DNA from 3 places in the Calothrix sp. NIES-2100 genome. Region 2 is predicted to be linked to each of the others. Evidence: predicted binding sites of a transcription regulator. Region 2 holds the regulator's gene; each other region holds the start of a gene.
The links. The regulator HrcA, encoded in region 2, represses chaperone genes, less so after heat shock. The targets are predictions, from matches to a motif close to TTAGCACTCNNGANTCNNGAGTGCTAA.
Positions count from the first base shown of each region.

Region 1 (5,795 bases), 250 kb from region 2:
TTTTTAGTCTGGTTCAAAGCAGCAATAGCAAAACACCCTAAACCTAAAATAATAAACCAGCACCAATTTTTAAATTTTTTTTTAGTTAATCTGGCAGCGGTGTAAACTGATAGGCTTCCACTCACTGATCCAGTCGCTAAAGAATTAGGTGAATTATTATTATTTGATTTTATTTGCGCTGTATTTACTAAAATATGAGGTTGCTTTAACACCTGTTCAATTTTATTCAAACGCTGCAAAATAAATTGTGTATTTTGAGGACGCTGGCTAGCTGTAAGAGCCATTAAATGGTCGATTAAATCTGCCAATAAAGGAGAAATATCAACTGCATATTGTCGCCAATGCAATTCATTAGTCAGAGGATCATAAATAACTTTATCCTGTGGTTCTTTACCTGTGAGCAGAAAAATAAAAGTCCGTCCCAAAGCAAAAAAGTCTGACTGTTGTACTGAATAACCATTTTGTTGTTCTGGCGGTGAATAGCCTTGTGAAATAATTCTGGTATGAGAATTGCCTCCTAAAATAGTTGTAGTAACTTCTCTAACTGCCCCAAAATCAATTAACACCAGTTGTCCACTTGGTCGTAGCATGATATTTTGAGGCTTAATATCACGATGAAAATATTGATGAGCGTGTACTAAATCGAGAATTTCTACAAGCTGCTTCAGCCAATTAACAGCTTGAGCTTGAGAGATAGGTTGATAGTTGTTAGACTCCATCCATTTTTCTAAATCTACACCCTCAATTTTCTCCATTACTAAACAGTGCAATGGTACAGAGCTATTTTTAGGTAAAACAGTAAAGTAAGCATCGGAATCTACTTTGGGAATTCCCGTACTATTCAACTGACCCAAAACTTTTGCTTCTTGCTTAAACAATTCAATAGCTTTTGAGTTATTCTCAGTTAGTACTTTTACAACTTTAGCCGTACCAGAATCATCAACCTCAAAAGTTTGACCAAAGCCACCACTTCCAAGTTTTTTGATTACTCGATAACGGCCTCGCAACAGAATATCTGACCCACAGTTGTGACAAATGCGGTTTTTTGCATTTGCTGGGTCAGTAGGTTTTGGGCAATGAGGATTGATACAATAACTCATTGAATAGATATAAATTCCCAAAATAATGATTTTTGAGTCATATTCCGAGAATAAGCAGTAAAGTTCTAGTAATATAGTTCCCTAAAATTCTGAGAAATTCACAAACAGTTTTTATAATAATTAATTAAGACAGACATCTTAACCAGAATAGGGTTATCAACAGGCGTTATCCTTACCGTTTAAGCCTTGGCGCTGAAATTGAATCTATAATCGCCTGCAAGCTTTGATTTTAAAGGAAAATTTTGATAAGAAGCAGGGGGCAGGGGAAAAGGTACAAACCTTGCCCCTTGTGGGCAAAAGCCCCCCGGCTCCTTTTCTCCCTTGGTTTAAGCCCCACCCCTTGTGGGTTGTTTTTCTCCCCTGCTCCCTGCTCCTTGCTTTTTGACATTTAATTAAAGTTTCAGCATCATACCTACTGAAGAACCAAAATTATTAAATTGCAATGATATAACAATTAATTTTTACAGCGTTTTTCAAGTAAATAGACCACGCGGTAGGGGCACGGCACCAGTAATATTATTGTATGTACCAGAAGATTGTGGATGCCGTGCCCCTACGAGAATCTGTGGTTCCATTACCTGGAAACTGCTGTAACCCGCTTTTGTCACTCTCCGGGAGGGTAATCCCTAGAAGCCTCATCAGGCAATCAATACAAGCTATCCTATTAGAAAAAAATGGGTGTTGTATTTGTTATTAGAAAAAAATCGTGTTAACCCTTGCTAGATAAAAGCTCTAGAATTCAGAAATGGCAAATGTTTTCGGAGAGTGACAGAACAGGGGTAAATAATCCCAAAAGTTCCAGTATGTTATTACCTCCCTTTAGTATGCAAGTATCCGTGCCTAATGGCATATCTGAGTTTGAGTTAACAACGAATTTAGTCAAAGTTCTGCTGATTGATAACCAAATAATTATTGGTGAAGCCATCCATCGTATTCTCGCTAGCGAAGCAGATATTTCTATTAGCTATCAAATTATCGAAAGACATAAAGGTACTATTCATGCGAAATCTCAAACTGGTGTGGGAACAGAATTTGTCATTGAAATTCCCATAGCCCTAGTTGAGTAAATAAACACTCGCTTGCTTAAATTCATGGTGCAATACAATGAGGCGATGCTGACCTTGACTCAGATATAAACAAGCGAGTGCTATCTATCGATAATAGTCATATCTCTCCATCGTCATCTCAGCCAATATCGGGCAAATTTACATCATCCATCAAGCTTGCCCTAAGTCAAAGGCCGTGAATTAATGAAAGCACAGATAATTACTAACTTGTGAACCATAAAATACCGATGATAGTCCACAGGCAAAATCACCAATTTTACTCAAAAAATTGAAGGTGTGCGTGAAGATTCCGCATTTAGACTTCACAAAAATGGTAGAGTTGCCAAAATCAGGGAGCAAGGACTCTATTATTAGTTATGAATTATGAAGTACACAATTAGAAAATTTAATCCTGAGCTTCACAATTCATAAGTTATCGGTCTGGAAATTTAATGCAAGAATTTTCTGAATTGGATTGAGCACAAATGCGCCAATTCATCTTGGGAGCAGACCGATAGGAATTAAACTATCAGCTATCAGCAGTCAATCAAAGCAGTTAAGACCTGACTGCTGAATGCTGATAGCTATTTAAGCCATTTGATTTTCAATCGCCCACCGCGCTAGTTCAGTGCGGTTATGGAGATTGGTTTTGCCCAACATATTGGACACATGGCTTTCAACGGTACGCTGACTGACATTTAGTTCTTCAGCAATTTCCCGGTTAGCTAAACCCCTAGCAACAAACTGTACGACTTTCAGTTCGGTGGGAGTTAACTGCACATCGAAGGGAACCTGGATACGAGAACCATTTTCTCCTCCTTTGGCTTGGTGTTCTTTCCAACGGATAGTTTGCTTCAGGGAAGATTCTACTTGCGCTACGAGTTCTTCTGGCTCAAAGGGCTTGACCATATAGACATCAGCACCTTTATTCAGACCTTTAACTCGGTCTGCACTTTGTCCCTTAGCTGAAAGGAATAGAACGGGAATCCAGCTAGTACGTTCATTTTGCCGGACTTGTTCTACAAAAGTATATCCGTCCATTTCCGGCATCATCACGTCGCAGATAATCATATCTGGAACATCATGCTCTAAAATTTCTAGAGCTTCTCTTCCGTTTTCAGCGGTGATGACTTCATATCCCCGGAATTCCAAGTAATCCTTCACCAGCAAGATGAGGTTAGGGTCATCATCAATCAGTAGAAGTCGTTTGTGATCTTTCATGCTGGGTTCTTTCATAGCAGTGGCACTTGTCGCGCTTCGGTCCATCAAGGTCTTGTATATTTATCCTCTATGGTGGATTATTTGAGATGTTGTCTTTTTTTCCCACTTAACTTGCCTTTGCTTGTTGTCAGTCTCATAGCGCGGTGATTGCAGTTAAGAGACTGGTAGATCATTGGCACTAGTCCAGTAAGGATACGTAGAGCAGTAGTAAATATAATCCGTAATTATATATCGCTTTGACCGTGGCGGGTGAAAAAATGCTGATTAAATAATAATCCTTCCGATTCACAGGTTAAGTATTGGCTGAAGATGACCCTAGCGCCAAACCAACCACCGCTTCAGAGCGCTTACTACTTAATTACGATATCCTCACGGATGTTAAGCCGCTATCAGATGTTCACAAGCAACCAGAGAAGTTTCTGGCAAAGGATGGGTTAAAAATGCAAATTCTTCAACCACCATTATGCCTATCAAGTGTTCTTGGATGATCCGCTCAATCACTTCCAGGTTTGCTTGACGATACCAGACACCATCCGGGTAAACCACCATTATCGGTCTAGAACCACAAACGCGCAAGCAATTGGCTTTATTTCTAAACATGCAAAGGGGAAGACTTTTTTGCGGTTGGTCGAGTTTGAGCTTCTGCAATCGCCTTTTTATGTATTCCCAGGATTCCAGACTAGCTTGTTTTGCGCCGCAGTTGGCAGTTGTTTGCTGGGCACAAATAGAAAGATGTCGTTGAATCTTTGCAAGTCCTAAAGTTTCTACACAATTACGCGGGGCTTTATTGTCTAGAGATTTAGTGTTTTTGGGGATTTTACGGCTGCACTGGATCACTGTATTGTTACTCATCAAGCTGCTCCCTGATTACAGTTCTATAACAATTTCCCCGCTTTGCAAATAAATTTGTTCATAAAAAAATATTCGTAACTTAATGAACAGAACCTGAAACTTTAAAATAAATAAGTATTTGTACTTAAGTATCTGTATTTAAAGGGCATGGGGCATTGGGCATTGGGCATTTCTCATTTTTTATCTCCCTTGTCCCCCTTCCTTTGTCCCCTTGTCCCCTCATCCCCCTCATCGCCTAGTTCGGGAACCCGTACACAAAAAATTGTTGCCATTGTATGGCTATCTTCGGTAAATTAGCACTCAGGAGTTGAGAGTGCTAACTCTGGAGAAATAAATATGGCAGCAGTATCTTTAAGCGTTTCTACAGTTAAACCTTTAGGCGATCGCGTTTTCGTGAAAGTGAGCGCCTCTGAGGAAAAGACCGCAGGTGGTCTGTATTTACCCGACACCGCGAAGGAAAAGCCCCAGGTTGGGGAAGTGGTCGCTCTAGGCCCTGGTAAGCGGAACGATGACGGTTCTCGTCAAGAGCCAGAACTTAAGGTCGGCGACAAAGTGCTGTACTCCAAGTACGCTGGCACTGATGTCAAGCTCGGCACAGAAGAATACGTCCTGCTTTCAGAAAAAGATATTTTAGCAATCGTTAGCTAATGGTCATTGATCATTAGTCATTAGCCAATGACTAATGACAAATGACAAATGACAAATGACAAATGACAAAGGACTATTAAAATTATGGCAAAGCGCATTATCTACAACGAAAACGCCCGTCGCGCCCTAGAACGAGGCATGGACATCCTAGCAGAAGCTGTGGCAGTTACTCTTGGCCCTAAAGGTCGTAACGTCGTGCTAGAAAAGAAATTTGGCGCACCGCAAATCGTCAATGATGGCGTAACCATTGCCAAAGAAATCGAATTAGAAGACCACGTTGAAAATACTGGCGTGGCTTTGATTCGCCAAGCTGCTTCTAAAACCAACGACGCTGCGGGTGATGGTACCACCACAGCTACCGTTTTGGCGCACGCAATTGTTAAAGAAGGCTTACGCAACGTTGCTGCTGGTGCAAATGCAATTTTGTTGAAGCGCGGTATTGACAAAGCTACTACCTTCTTGGTAGAGAAGATTGCTCAACACGCTCGCCCCGTAGAAGATTCCAAAGCCATTGCGCAAGTTGGTTCCATCTCCGCCGGTAATGACGAAGAAGTCGGTCAGATGATTGCCCAAGCAATGGATAAGGTGGGTAAGGAAGGCGTAATTTCCCTAGAAGAAGGGAAATCCATGACCACCGAATTGGAAATCACCGAAGGGATGCGCTTTGACAAAGGCTATATCTCTCCTTACTTCGCTACCGACGCAGAACGGATGGAAGCTGTCTTCGATGAGCCTTTCCTCCTATTAACCGATAAGAAAATCGCTTTGGTACAAGACCTAGTACCCGTGCTTGAGCAAGTAGCGCGTGCTGGTCGTCCCTTAGTAATCATCGCTGAAGATATTGAAAAAGAAGCTTTGGCAACTCTAGTAGTTAACCGCCTGCGCGGTGTGCTAAACGTGGCTGCTGTTAAAGCACCTGGATTTGGCG
Region 1 is NZ_CAWNLA010000001.1:8,811,785-8,817,579, reverse strand. It holds gene AACU32_RS36000 (serine/threonine-protein kinase) at 1-1,121, opposite strand, end outside; gene AACU32_RS35995 (ATP-binding protein) at 1,853-2,167, shown strand; gene AACU32_RS35990 (response regulator transcription factor) at 2,735-3,412, opposite strand; gene AACU32_RS35985 ((2Fe-2S) ferredoxin domain-containing protein) at 3,746-4,219, opposite strand; gene groES (co-chaperone GroES) at 4,556-4,867, shown strand; gene groL (chaperonin GroEL) at 4,952-5,795, shown strand, end outside.
Region 1: groES (co-chaperone GroES) is a predicted target of HrcA. The motif match lies at 4,513-4,539, and genes of this name have one in related genera.

Region 2 (5,795 bases):
ACACATCAATATTTTTTGGCTTTAATTCTGCTTGTAGCGCTTCTGTTAATCCAGTCACAGCAAATTTACTTGTACAGTAAGGAACTAAATAAGCAGTAGGTACTTTACCACCAATAGAACTAACATTAACTATGGTTCCGCTTCCTCGCTCCAGCAAATGAGGCAAAAGAGCATTAATTGTATGAATATAACCCCATATGTTATTCAATTTATTTTGCTTAGGCTACTGATTTTCAGACGATTTATAAAGTAAAAAGTAAAGATTAGGATGCGTTATGGCTGAAGCCTAACGCACCCTACAATAATTTTATTTTTACTTGATAAACAATTTCTTAAACTCTCGATATTTGATTACGAAATCCTAGCAGCGGCTGACGTAGACAAAGATAAGCAAGCGCACCCAGTAAGGGAATCAATGTGACAACCCAAAATACTTGGGTACTATTCCAACCGCGACGCGCCATATCATCACCCAAGACTGTGGGGAATAAAAGGCAGAAAAGACAAAATGCTAAACTCATGCCATGAATAAAGCGATCGCTCTGGAATTGTTGCACAAAATCAGCCCAATCACCAAGGGTAAATCCGTAGGTAAGTATGACAATTGTGCTGAGACTCAATATTATACCAAAAAATCGAGAATCAAGCAGATTTAAGAAAGCATCTTTTTGTCCAGAAAATTCTTGATTCGCTTCCCGTAAAGCTAAATAAGGTATAAGTCCCAGCACGCCTGAACCTACTGATGCTAAAGCAAAAGGCCAAAAAGGAAGCTTTTGCATTCTGCCATCAATAAACAAATTACCGCTGTAAATTAGTAACCAGATGCCTACAAGGGAGAATATGGACAAGATAATGGGATTGATAGCAGCCCATTGCAGAGTCAATATATTCTTTAGTAGCGCCAATGTTTCTTCTAGGTGTAGAGGTGGAGTAAGCAGCACAATATATGCTATGAATCCACCCCACAACAGCCATAAAGCAAGTTTTCTATTCATGATATTTCAATTGCTGATTTTGTTGGGTGCGTTATTTCCAAATGCACCGAAAATCTGAGGTAGTGCGATCGCATTACGCACTACCCATCCTGAAAACTAAATGTTGCTTAATTTGCTGCTGCTTGCTGTTCTGGAGATATTGTATTTGTTCCCTCTTCTGGTAGAGGTGGACGCACACATAAATAGAATAGTGGGCCGAAAAGTGGAATGAAACTAATTAACCAAAAAATTTGAGAATTTTTTCCACCACGACGCGCCATATCATCTGGCAATAATGCGGGAAATAATAGGCTAAGTAGACAAAAATCTAGGCTCATCACATGAATGAAGCGGCTAGTTTGCCATTGTAGGACGAAATCTCCCCAATCTCCGGCTCGCACACCATAAGCAACTAAAATCGCAGCAGTTACGGTAAGTACAATTCCAGTGACGCGAGAATCTAATAGTTTGATGAGGGCGTTCTTTTTCCCCACAAATTGTTGATTTGGGTTCCTGAGGGCTAAGTAAGGTAAAAGAGCAAAAGCACCAACTGCAAAAGAAGCACTCGCAAAAGGCCAAGCGGGTATTTTTTGTCCTCTACCATCAATAAATACCATTGCACTATAAATTACAGGCCAAACACCCATCAGGTTAAATAGTGCAATGATTAAAGGATTAATCCCTTGCCATTGTCCGATGCTGAGGTTCTTAATTAACTCGAATGTGTCAGGGCGATCGGGAGGGGTGAGGAAGAAAGCGTAAGCAATAAATCCCAGCCACAACAACCCAAAGCCAATTTTTCTCACCATGATTTTATGTGATTAACTGAAGGCTTCCGAAAGGTAATCAGCAGCCGCAGCGACAACTGCGATCGCACCTTCATAATCTAGTCTTGTTGGCCCCAAAACTCCTACACTCCCTACGGGGACTGAACCTCGGCGATAGGTAGAAGTAATTAAGGTACAGCTGCGCATTGGTTCTAGGGGATTTTCCGTACCAATCCGGACAGTTACCCTTGGTTTAGTCTGATCTTCAACCTCTGGCTCTTCAAAGATTAATCGCCCCAGTTGGTCTTGTTCTTCTTCCAACAGATGGATAATTGTTTGTACTTGCTGGAGTTGGGAAAATTCTGGCTGACGCAAAACTTCTGCAACTCCGCGCACCATAATGTTTGTCGCCGTTGGCGCTACCTTGCGCCGAGTTAATTCCGCAACGGAATTTTTCAAGAATTCGCCATAGCGTTGGAATTCCTGATTTAATTGACTCCAGTCAAGGTTACCTAATTCCAGTAAACTGCGTCCCCGCAAATGAGTATTCAAGAAGTTAGACACAATTTGCAATTCCCGATCTACCACTTCGGGATCGAGTTTTGTCTCTTCTCGCATCGGTGATAAATCCATCAATCGCGAATGGGTTTCATAATTATCGGTGACGACAATTAACATGATCCGCCCGGTTTCAATTTGCACCAATTGCAAATGTCGTAGCAATGCTGTATTGGTTTGGGGCATGGTAATCAAGCTAATACACCCACTCAAGGTTGCTAAAATTTGCGCTGCGCCTTGTAATAGGGCTTCTAAACTCCAATCTTCCCACTGAAGGCGTTTTTGTAGCGCTAGCTCTACCTCTTTGGCTATACTTTCTGAAGGCGTAATTAGCTGATCGACATAAATGCGATAGCCAGAATCAGAAGGTACTCGTCCAGCAGATGTGTGTGGTTGGTACAGTAAACCAGATTTTTCCAGGACACCCATCACATTGCGAATGGTGGCTGAGCTAACACCTAGATCGTATTCTTCAATTAAAGCTTTTGATCCAACAGGCTCTGCCGTAGCAATATAGTGACGTACTGTTGCCCAAAGTATATGCTGTTGTCGATTTGTCAACTGGACTTGCATAGGGTATTCTTTACTGAAGGCAAAATTTAATGAAAGTTTGCAAGAATTTCTGTTTTTGAAAACAATTGAAAAAATTATTAATATTTAATTAATATATCTAATTGTGCATTACAATAACTAACTATTTAATTATAAATCAGTTAATTAATGTAAAGTTCCATATCTGTATATTCTGATGCTGCGGCTATACTACAGCTTGACTAAAAAAGATGAAGGATCAAAAACCAAGCTCACGGCATGGTTTTTGGGCATTGAGAATGGGACATTGGTAACTCGGATCTGTCTCACGCACGAGGCAAGAGAGACATCGAGAGCATGAGGGTTTTGAGATTTTAATGCCAAAATTTCATCCCTTGTTTCAGCAACACCATTAATCGTATTTTTTCATAAGCATTTATTAAAAAATGTATTTTCCTGTACGGATTTTTTGTCCATTTTCAGATACCCGACTTCTTGAAGAAGTCGGGTATCTGAGGATTGCTATATGCTTGCTGAGAATTATCTATAAATAACTCATGATGACAAAATTCGCCAGTATTGCTACAAGGCGAACAGGTGGATTAGTTGGTAAATGGTAGAGCCAGTACTAAGCCAGTAATATTATAGTTTGAGTTTTTCCCAACTAATACTGAGGAACTGAAGAGTCAACTAAGAGGGAATAAGCATCAATTCCGCCTGATATGTTCTTAACATTTGTAAAACCTTGCGCCATTAACCACTGACACATTTGAGCAGAACGCATACCGTGATGGCAAAGTACCAGGGTTTCAGCATCAGGGTTTAAAAGAGTAGGTACTTGATCGCCCCATTCGGCAAATTCACTCAGAGGGAAGTTGACAAAGCCCTCAATACTGGCGATCGCTAGTTCTTGGGGTTCGCGCACATCTACAAGCTGAATACTAGAATCCTGAGCAGATAGACGTTGTGCCAGTTCTTCAACAGTAATTTGGGTAATTGCGTTTCCTGTCATGAGGTTTTTGTAAACAATCCGATATCATTTATCTTGGCAGAAGATGTTGACACTCGCATCAGCATCCATTCCTAGATAAATTACTAGATATATGCATTATCAAATATTTGGCAGGCAATGCAAATCTTCTGCGCCTTCTTCTCTATGCTTAGAAATTAAAGGCTTTGAAGGCGAGGAGGTTTGGTGAACAGGCAAAATTCATTTTTCGGTTTCTTAATCGCTGGTGCGATCGCACTACTAGCGATCATCATTGCTGGCTTTTACTGGTTGTCCCCCAAAAGTCCAGTGAATATCACTACTGCTACTTCCCAGCCCGGAGCTAGCATCTTTGTGTCGAAATTTGCCCCAGTGACAGTATCTTTACTAGTAAATCCAGAGCGATTGCAGGCTTTAGATAAGGAAGGGGAATTATCTAAGCTGAAAACTAATTTATTAACTAAGAGTAATATTAATTACCAAGAAGATATTCAACCTTGGTTAGGTAACGAAATTACCCTCGCAGTAACTAGTTTAGACAGCGATCGCGATCCAGAGAATGGACAGCAGCCAGGGTATTTGCTGGCGCTAGCAACTACAAAACCAGAAAAAAGCCGTGAGTTTGTCGAATTATTATTTTCCAAGCGGGTATTAGCTGGGGCAAACTTAGGCACAGAAGAATATGAAGGCGTGAAGCTACTTTATGATAATCCGCCACCAAAGCAAGATTTTCTGGCTGGTGCAGCTGTAGGGGATAAGTTTGTCTTGTTTGCTAACGATCTCAAAGTTCTCAAAGATGCCATTAATAACGTCCAGGCTCCCGATCTCAATTTAAACAGCTCGGTGCAATATCAAAAAGCTACCCAACAATTACCCAAAGGAACCTTGGCTTCAGCTTTCTTGAATCTCCCCACCTTAGTAAAATGGCAAGGCTTAGAACTGCAAGAACCTACCTATGACAGCGAAGTTATTTCCCTGGTTTTAAAATCTCAAGGTTTAGTAGCAGAAACAAGCTTTTTGAGTTCATTAGAAACTACTTCTTCATCCCCAACGCCTTTACTGTCGCAACCTGTAGGAGCATTGCAATATATTCCCCAATCAGCAGGTTTAGCGATCGCTGGCGCTAACTTGAGCAATTTGGGTGACACAGATTTAGCTAAACTCTGGAAACAAGCAACAGCGACTATATATAGTTCTGGTAAAAGTGCGAATTCCCAAATCGCCAAGCCATTGAGTGAACTGCAAAACCGCTGGGGTATCAACTTACCAGAGGACATTTTCAGCTGGGTAAAAGGAGAATATGCGATCGCCTTATTACCCCAAACCGAACAAAATCCCGAAAGTTGGGTATTTGTTGTCGAAAAAACACCAGATGTAGTAGAAGGTATTTCGCGTTTAGATGCGATCGCTTCCAGCAAAGGACTAAATACTAATTCCCTCAACCTCAACAATCAAAAAATATCCGCTTGGACAGAATTAATCGCTGCTAGCAAAAAACCTGACGATAAAAACCGTCCTGTTTACACCGTCGAGACAAAAGTTCAGGGAGTGCATACAACTTTAGGAAATTACGAAATTTTCGCTTCCGACTTAGAAACAATCGCGGAAATTCTCACAGCTAAAGACAATTCCTTAGTGAAAAATCGTAACTTCCAAGATAGTATCGCCGCGATTCCCCAACCCAACCAAGGTTACGTATATCTTGACTGGACGAAAAGTAAAAATTTAGTAGAGCGTCAACTACCAATTCTCAAACTAGTAGAAGTATTAGGTAAGCCATTTTTCGAGAAATTGCGATCGCTCACCGTCAGTAGTTACGGTAGCGATACAGGATTACTCAAAGGTGGAGTTTTCTTCAAACTACAACCATAGTATTGGGGCTAGGGATTACAGAGTGCGATCGCCGGTGCTTGACTAGCGATGGGCTAAACTCAAAGGCGATCGCATCTAACAACAGTAATCCAATTTGTTTCAATA
Region 2 is NZ_CAWNLA010000001.1:8,560,625-8,566,419, forward strand. It holds partial or broken gene AACU32_RS34820 (SDR family NAD(P)-dependent oxidoreductase) at 1-202, opposite strand, end outside; gene AACU32_RS34825 (hypothetical protein) at 333-995, opposite strand; gene AACU32_RS34830 (DUF2834 domain-containing protein) at 1,103-1,783, opposite strand; gene hrcA (heat-inducible transcriptional repressor HrcA) at 1,796-2,872, opposite strand; gene AACU32_RS34840 (rhodanese-like domain-containing protein) at 3,495-3,842, opposite strand; gene AACU32_RS34845 (DUF3352 domain-containing protein) at 4,026-5,690, shown strand.

Region 3 (5,795 bases), 2.1 Mb from region 2:
TGATGAAAATTGTGAAAAGCGATCGCCACTTTAATTGCTCCAAGCACATTAGCCAAAATTTACAAATTTCGTCATAAAAAGTTACTCGCTGCGCGTGTCATTGGTCATTTGTCAACAGTCTGTAGGGGCGGGTTTATTTAGATCATTGTTGCTCGGTGAGGATATCTGTGAACCCGCCCGTACAACAGTTAACAGTCCCACCTGCCTCCTCAGGAAATACATTCTACCTTTCGTAGTCTCCCCAAAATGGTAAAGCCGATCAGCAAGATGACGCTCATGGTGGTAGCTACCATCTGTAACAAAGTCAAATGTTGCATTCTCATCGCCAACAAATTACAAACCAAAGTAATTGACCAAAGAGTATATGCAGCACGACGTTGGGAGAATCCCCAAGCTAGCAGGCGATGGTGCAGGTGGTCTTTACCAGGAGTACTCATGGGGTTTTTTCCCGCCATCAGTCGGCGCACAATTACTTGCGTAGTATCCAACACTGGTAAAAGCAAAAATAAAACCGTAGGTATCAGGGAAAATACTGTATTTACTTGGAGCTTACCTAAAATACTAGTTGCCGCTAGCACATAGCCAAAAAAGTAGGCCCCGGAATCACCCATAATGATGCGTGAGGGGTGGAAGTTATGGCGCAAGAAGCCTAGGGCCGCACCTCCCAGTGCAGCCAGTACTAGGGTGGCTGCGGCGCGATATGAAATTTGGGCAGAAACCGCCAACAAACTCATGGCAGTAATAAAACTTACCCCTCCGGCCAAACCGTCCATACCGTCCATTAAGTTAATGGCATTGGTAATTCCTACTACCCAAAATACTGTGAGTGAGATGGAAAGAAACGAGTCTATTGGTGTGCCAAAAGCGATTTCAATTTTAATACCATTCGCATACAGCAACAGTGCTGTGAGAATCTGAGTAAACATGCGCACGGAAGGAGGTAAGCCAAATTGGTCATCAATAAAGCCAACCAGAACTAATATCGTTCCTCCCAAGAGAATAGTCAGTACTTGAGCTAATACACCTTGCAGTTCGATTGGTCGTAAGAGAGTAGCTAATACCAGTGCAGCAATCACGCCTGTATAAATAGCCAGCCCCCCTGCATTCGGCAAAGGTTCTCGGTTGAGTCGTCTGGCGTTTGGTTGGTCAGCCCAACCTACCCGCAAGGCAAATTTGCGTACTGTGGGCATTAACCGCCATGTTACTAGCCAAGCCAAGAGAAACGTAAATACTACAGCCAACCAGCCGGTGCCGCTAGGGTCAGCAATACCTAAAGATTTAAGGGAGTTTTCTAAATTCATCTTAATGGTCAAGGGTCATTGGTCAAGGGTCATTGGTCAAGGGTCATTGGTCAAGGGTCATTGGATTCTGGACTATTTGGTTTCATTTTTTTATCTGTATTTATCATTTGAGTAGTTTAAGGTGTTAGCACTCTGGCGCTGTGAGTGCTAAATTGTCTAATGGAAGCGCTGGAGAAATGAAACATGGCGAAGATTATTGCATTTGATGAAGAATCACGGCGGGCCCTAGAACGGGGTGTTAATGCTCTTGCTGATGCTGTAAAAATCACCCTAGGGCCAAAAGGCCGTAATGTTCTTTTAGAAAAAAAATATGGTGCACCTCAAATTGTCAACGATGGTATCACTGTTGCTAAAGAAATTGAATTAGAAGATCCTTTGGAAAATACAGGTGCGAGGCTGATCCAAGAAGTTGCATCTAAAACAAAAGATGTTGCGGGTGATGGTACTACCACAGCCACGGTTTTAGCACAGGCTTTAATCCGGGAAGGTTTAAAGAACGTTGCAGCGGGTAGCAATCCAATAAGCTTAAAACGGGGAATTGACAAGACTGTTGAGGCGCTGGTAGAAGAAATTGCCAAGATAGCCAAGCCAGTAGAAGGAAGTGCGATCGCTCAAGTTGCTACGGTTTCAGCCGGCAATGATGAAGAAGTTGGCAGTATGATTGCCGAAGCAATGGATAAAGTCACTAAAGACGGCGTAATTACCGTTGAAGAATCTAAGTCCCTGACAACTGAACTAGAAGTGGTAGAAGGGATGCAGATTGACCGGGGTTATATTTCCCCCTACTTTATCACTAACAACGAGCGGCAGACGGTAGAATTTGAAAATGCCCGCATCCTGATTACCGATAAGAAAATCAGCAGCATCCAGGATTTAGTTCCTGTACTGGAAAAGGTTGCCCGTTTAGGTCAATCTTTGCTAGTAATTGCAGAAGACGTAGAAGGAGATGCTTTGGCGACTTTGGTCGTGAATAAAGCACGGGGTGTCCTTTCCGTAGCAGCAATCAAAGCACCCGGATTTGGCGATCGCCGTAAAGCTTTACTGCAAGATATTGCCATTCTCACCGATGGACAGATGATTTCCGAAGAAATCGGCTTAAGCTTGGATACTGCTTCTCTGGAAGCTTTAGGAACCGCCCGCAAAATTACTATCGACAAAGAAAACACCACAATTGTAGCTGGCAGTACTACCAAGCCAGAAGTGCAAAAGCGAATTGCACAAATTCGCAAGCAGTTGGAAGAAACAGATTCCGATTACGATCAAGAAAAACTGCAAGAACGCATCGCCAAGTTAGCTGGTGGTGTCGCAGTGATTAAAGTGGGTGCAGCCACAGAAACCGAACTCAAAGACCGCAAACTACGCATTGAAGATGCTTTGAACGCTACCAAAGCAGCCGTAGAAGAAGGTATTGTTGCTGGTGGTGGTACAACCTTGATTCACCTGTCCACCAAGGTAGAATCAATTAAAAATAGCCTAAAAGATGAAGAAGAAAAACTAGGAGCTGATATCATCGGCCGTGCTTTAGAAGCTCCCCTGCGTCAAATAGCAGACAACGCTGGTGCTGAAGGTTCTGTGATTGTCTCCAGAGTCCGGGAAAGTGACTTCAATGTCGGCTACAATGCCGCTACTGGAGCATTTGAAGACTTAATTGCTGCTGGTATTATCGACCCTGCCAAAGTTGTGCGTTCTGCTTTGCAAAATGCTGCTTCTATCGCTGGTTTAGTCTTAACCACTGAAGCCCTGGTTGTCGAAAAGCCTGAGAAGAAAGCCCCCGCTGCTCCAGCTGATGGCGGTATGGGCGGTATGGGTGGTATGGGCGGTATGGGCGGTATGGGCGGTATGGGTATGTTCTAATATCTGCTGACCCATATTTTCCCCATATAAAGATTTATTAAGCAGTTTGTCTAAACCAAGACAAACTGTTTTTTATATCACTTCTGACCGAGAGGTGAGGAAATGATATCATATCGGCTTGAATAGGTAACCAATGTTGGATGTTAGATTAATTTTGTAAAGTGGGCAATGCCTAAATATTTGGTTGTGGTGAGCAATGATTGATAATGGTGAGTATTTGGCGATCGCCAATCCGCAAAAATCTGGTGTTGAGACTTATTGGATATGAACAAATGACTAATGACTAATGACTAATTATTCAAGGTAAAACCACATGGGCATCAAAATACCCCGTCATCGTAAAGTTATCAAGCCTTCATTGATCAAAGAATTTTATCAACAACCAGGAAATATACCTGGAACTTTAATTATTGATGAAAATGCGGAATATCCGGAAATAATTTTGATTGATTACAACCAACAAGACTACAATCGTCGAAAAATAGAAGTTCCAGAAGAATGCGTTCCTTATCTAGATACAACATCTGTAACTTGGGTAGATGTGCAGGGTTTAGGAAATCAAGACATATTGCAAAGAGTCGGTAAAATTTTTGATTTACATCCTCTAGTTTTAGAAGATATAGTCAATGTGCCAGAACGTCCGAAAACAGAAGACTATGAAGACCAATTATTAATAATTGCTCGGATGGTAGTGCCGAAGGAGAATGCATTTGGTTTTCATAGCGAACAAGTGAGCTTTATATTGGGTAAAAATTATTTGCTCACTGTCCAGGAAGAACCAGAGCATGATTGCTTTGAAGCAGTGCGATCGCGAATTGAAAAATCTAAGGGAATTATTCGGAAATCAAAAGCAGATTATTTAACTTATGCCCTCTTAGATGCAATTATTGATGGCTTTTTTCCTGTGTTAGAACGTTACGGGGAGCAAATTGAAGATTTAGAAGAAGAAGTCATAATTAAGCCGACTCAGAAAACACTACAAAAAATTTATAAAATTAAGCGAGAATTACTACAACTGCGTCGCGCCATCTGGCCGCAGCGGGATGTGATGAGTTCTTTAATGCGAGATAGCGGTGAAATGATAAGTGACGAAGTACGAATATATCTTAGAGATTGTTATGACCATGCGGTGCAAGTAATTGATATGGTAGAAACTTATCGCGAACTGACATCAGGATTGATGGATGTTTATCTGTCAGCAGTGAGTAACAAAATGAATGAAATTATGAAGTTGCTAACGGTGGTTTCGTCAATTTTTATTCCCTTAACTTTTGTAGCGGGAATTTACGGAATGAACTTCAATACTGAAAAATCACCATATAATATGCCTGAACTCAATTGGTACTGGGGATACCCAATGTGCTGGGCAATAATGCTGGCGATCGCAGGTGGATTATTATTCTTTTTCTGGCGGCGGGGCTGGCTAGAAAAGTCTGTAACGATCAAGCAAGATTAAATATAGGGTATGAATATGGAGCAAATATACAAACTTAGTCCAGGGAGTCTATATTTTAAATTATGAGAGGGAACGGCGACCAAAATCTCATTGTTTTGACGCTTTATATCATCGGCGTCACTTACATCTTTAATCTGATGATTGAATCGATTGACGACAAAATTAAATTTGAACATCAAAAAAACGTAGTTGACGATCAACTCAAAGAGCAAAATCTTCAAGACCAAGTAGGGATTTCTTTTAAACTCAGCGCTTCTTACTCATTTGACGAATTGAAAGAATTGTCAGTTAGCATTGAAAATAAATCTGACAATCTCGCCATCTACGTTGATTGGGATAATAGCTCGATAGTCGTCGAACATAGCAAGCAATCACGCCGAGTCATCCGGAAATCACCAGACTTAACCCGTGACTTGGCTGTACCGCAAAGTCCTAGTCTGATCGCTCCCAAGAAAACCCTTTCAGCAGTAGTCACAGCAGAAGATGTTTTCGCGCGTGATGCAGCCACAGGCACTTACTCAGCAAAACAACCCCTAGTCAATATCACTGCTTTGCAAAAAAGTCCTGTCAAAGCGCAAAGAAAATTGTACAACGACTTTGTTAATAGAACAAAGCAGTTAGAATTTTCGCTACAGTTAGTGCTGCGCTTATCTGAAGTACGTGTCGGTTTAGCCCCAGGTGTGAATGTCCCACCAATGTGTATAGTCAATTGTCCTTTCACCATCAGGAAATTGCCTTGGACATACGCCCTACCTTGGAACAAAAAGAAGTAATTCAAATCAGACACACAACGCCATCCAAGATTACACTGGATCTAGGGAGAGAGTAGAGGCAGGCGGTTGCAGATCGGTCACAAACATCGGTTTGAGGAAAGTCCGGGCTCCCCAAAGACCAAACTTGCTGGATAACGTCCAGTGCGAGCGATCGTGAGGATAGTGCCACAGAAAGATACCGCCAATTAGTCATTAGTCAATAGTCATTATGTCATTTGTAAAAACACAAAGGACAAAGGACAAAGGACAAATGACCAAATTGGTAAGGGTGCAAAGGTGCGGTAAGAGCGCACCAGCAACGTCGAGAGGCGTTGGCTCGGTAAACCCCGGTTGGGAGCAAGGCGAAAGGAACTATGGTTGGTCTTTTACCAGTTCCGCAAAAACAGAGCCGCTAGAGGCGTTTGGTAACAA
Region 3 is NZ_CAWNLA010000001.1:6,503,495-6,509,289, forward strand. It holds gene AACU32_RS26335 (MraY family glycosyltransferase) at 210-1,301, opposite strand; gene groL (chaperonin GroEL) at 1,485-3,155, shown strand; gene corA (magnesium/cobalt transporter CorA) at 3,469-4,611, shown strand; gene AACU32_RS26350 (hypothetical protein) at 4,674-5,384, shown strand; RNA gene rnpB (RNase P RNA component class A) at 5,433-5,795, shown strand, end outside.
Region 3: groL (chaperonin GroEL) is a predicted target of HrcA. The motif match lies at 1,426-1,452, and genes of this name have one in related genera.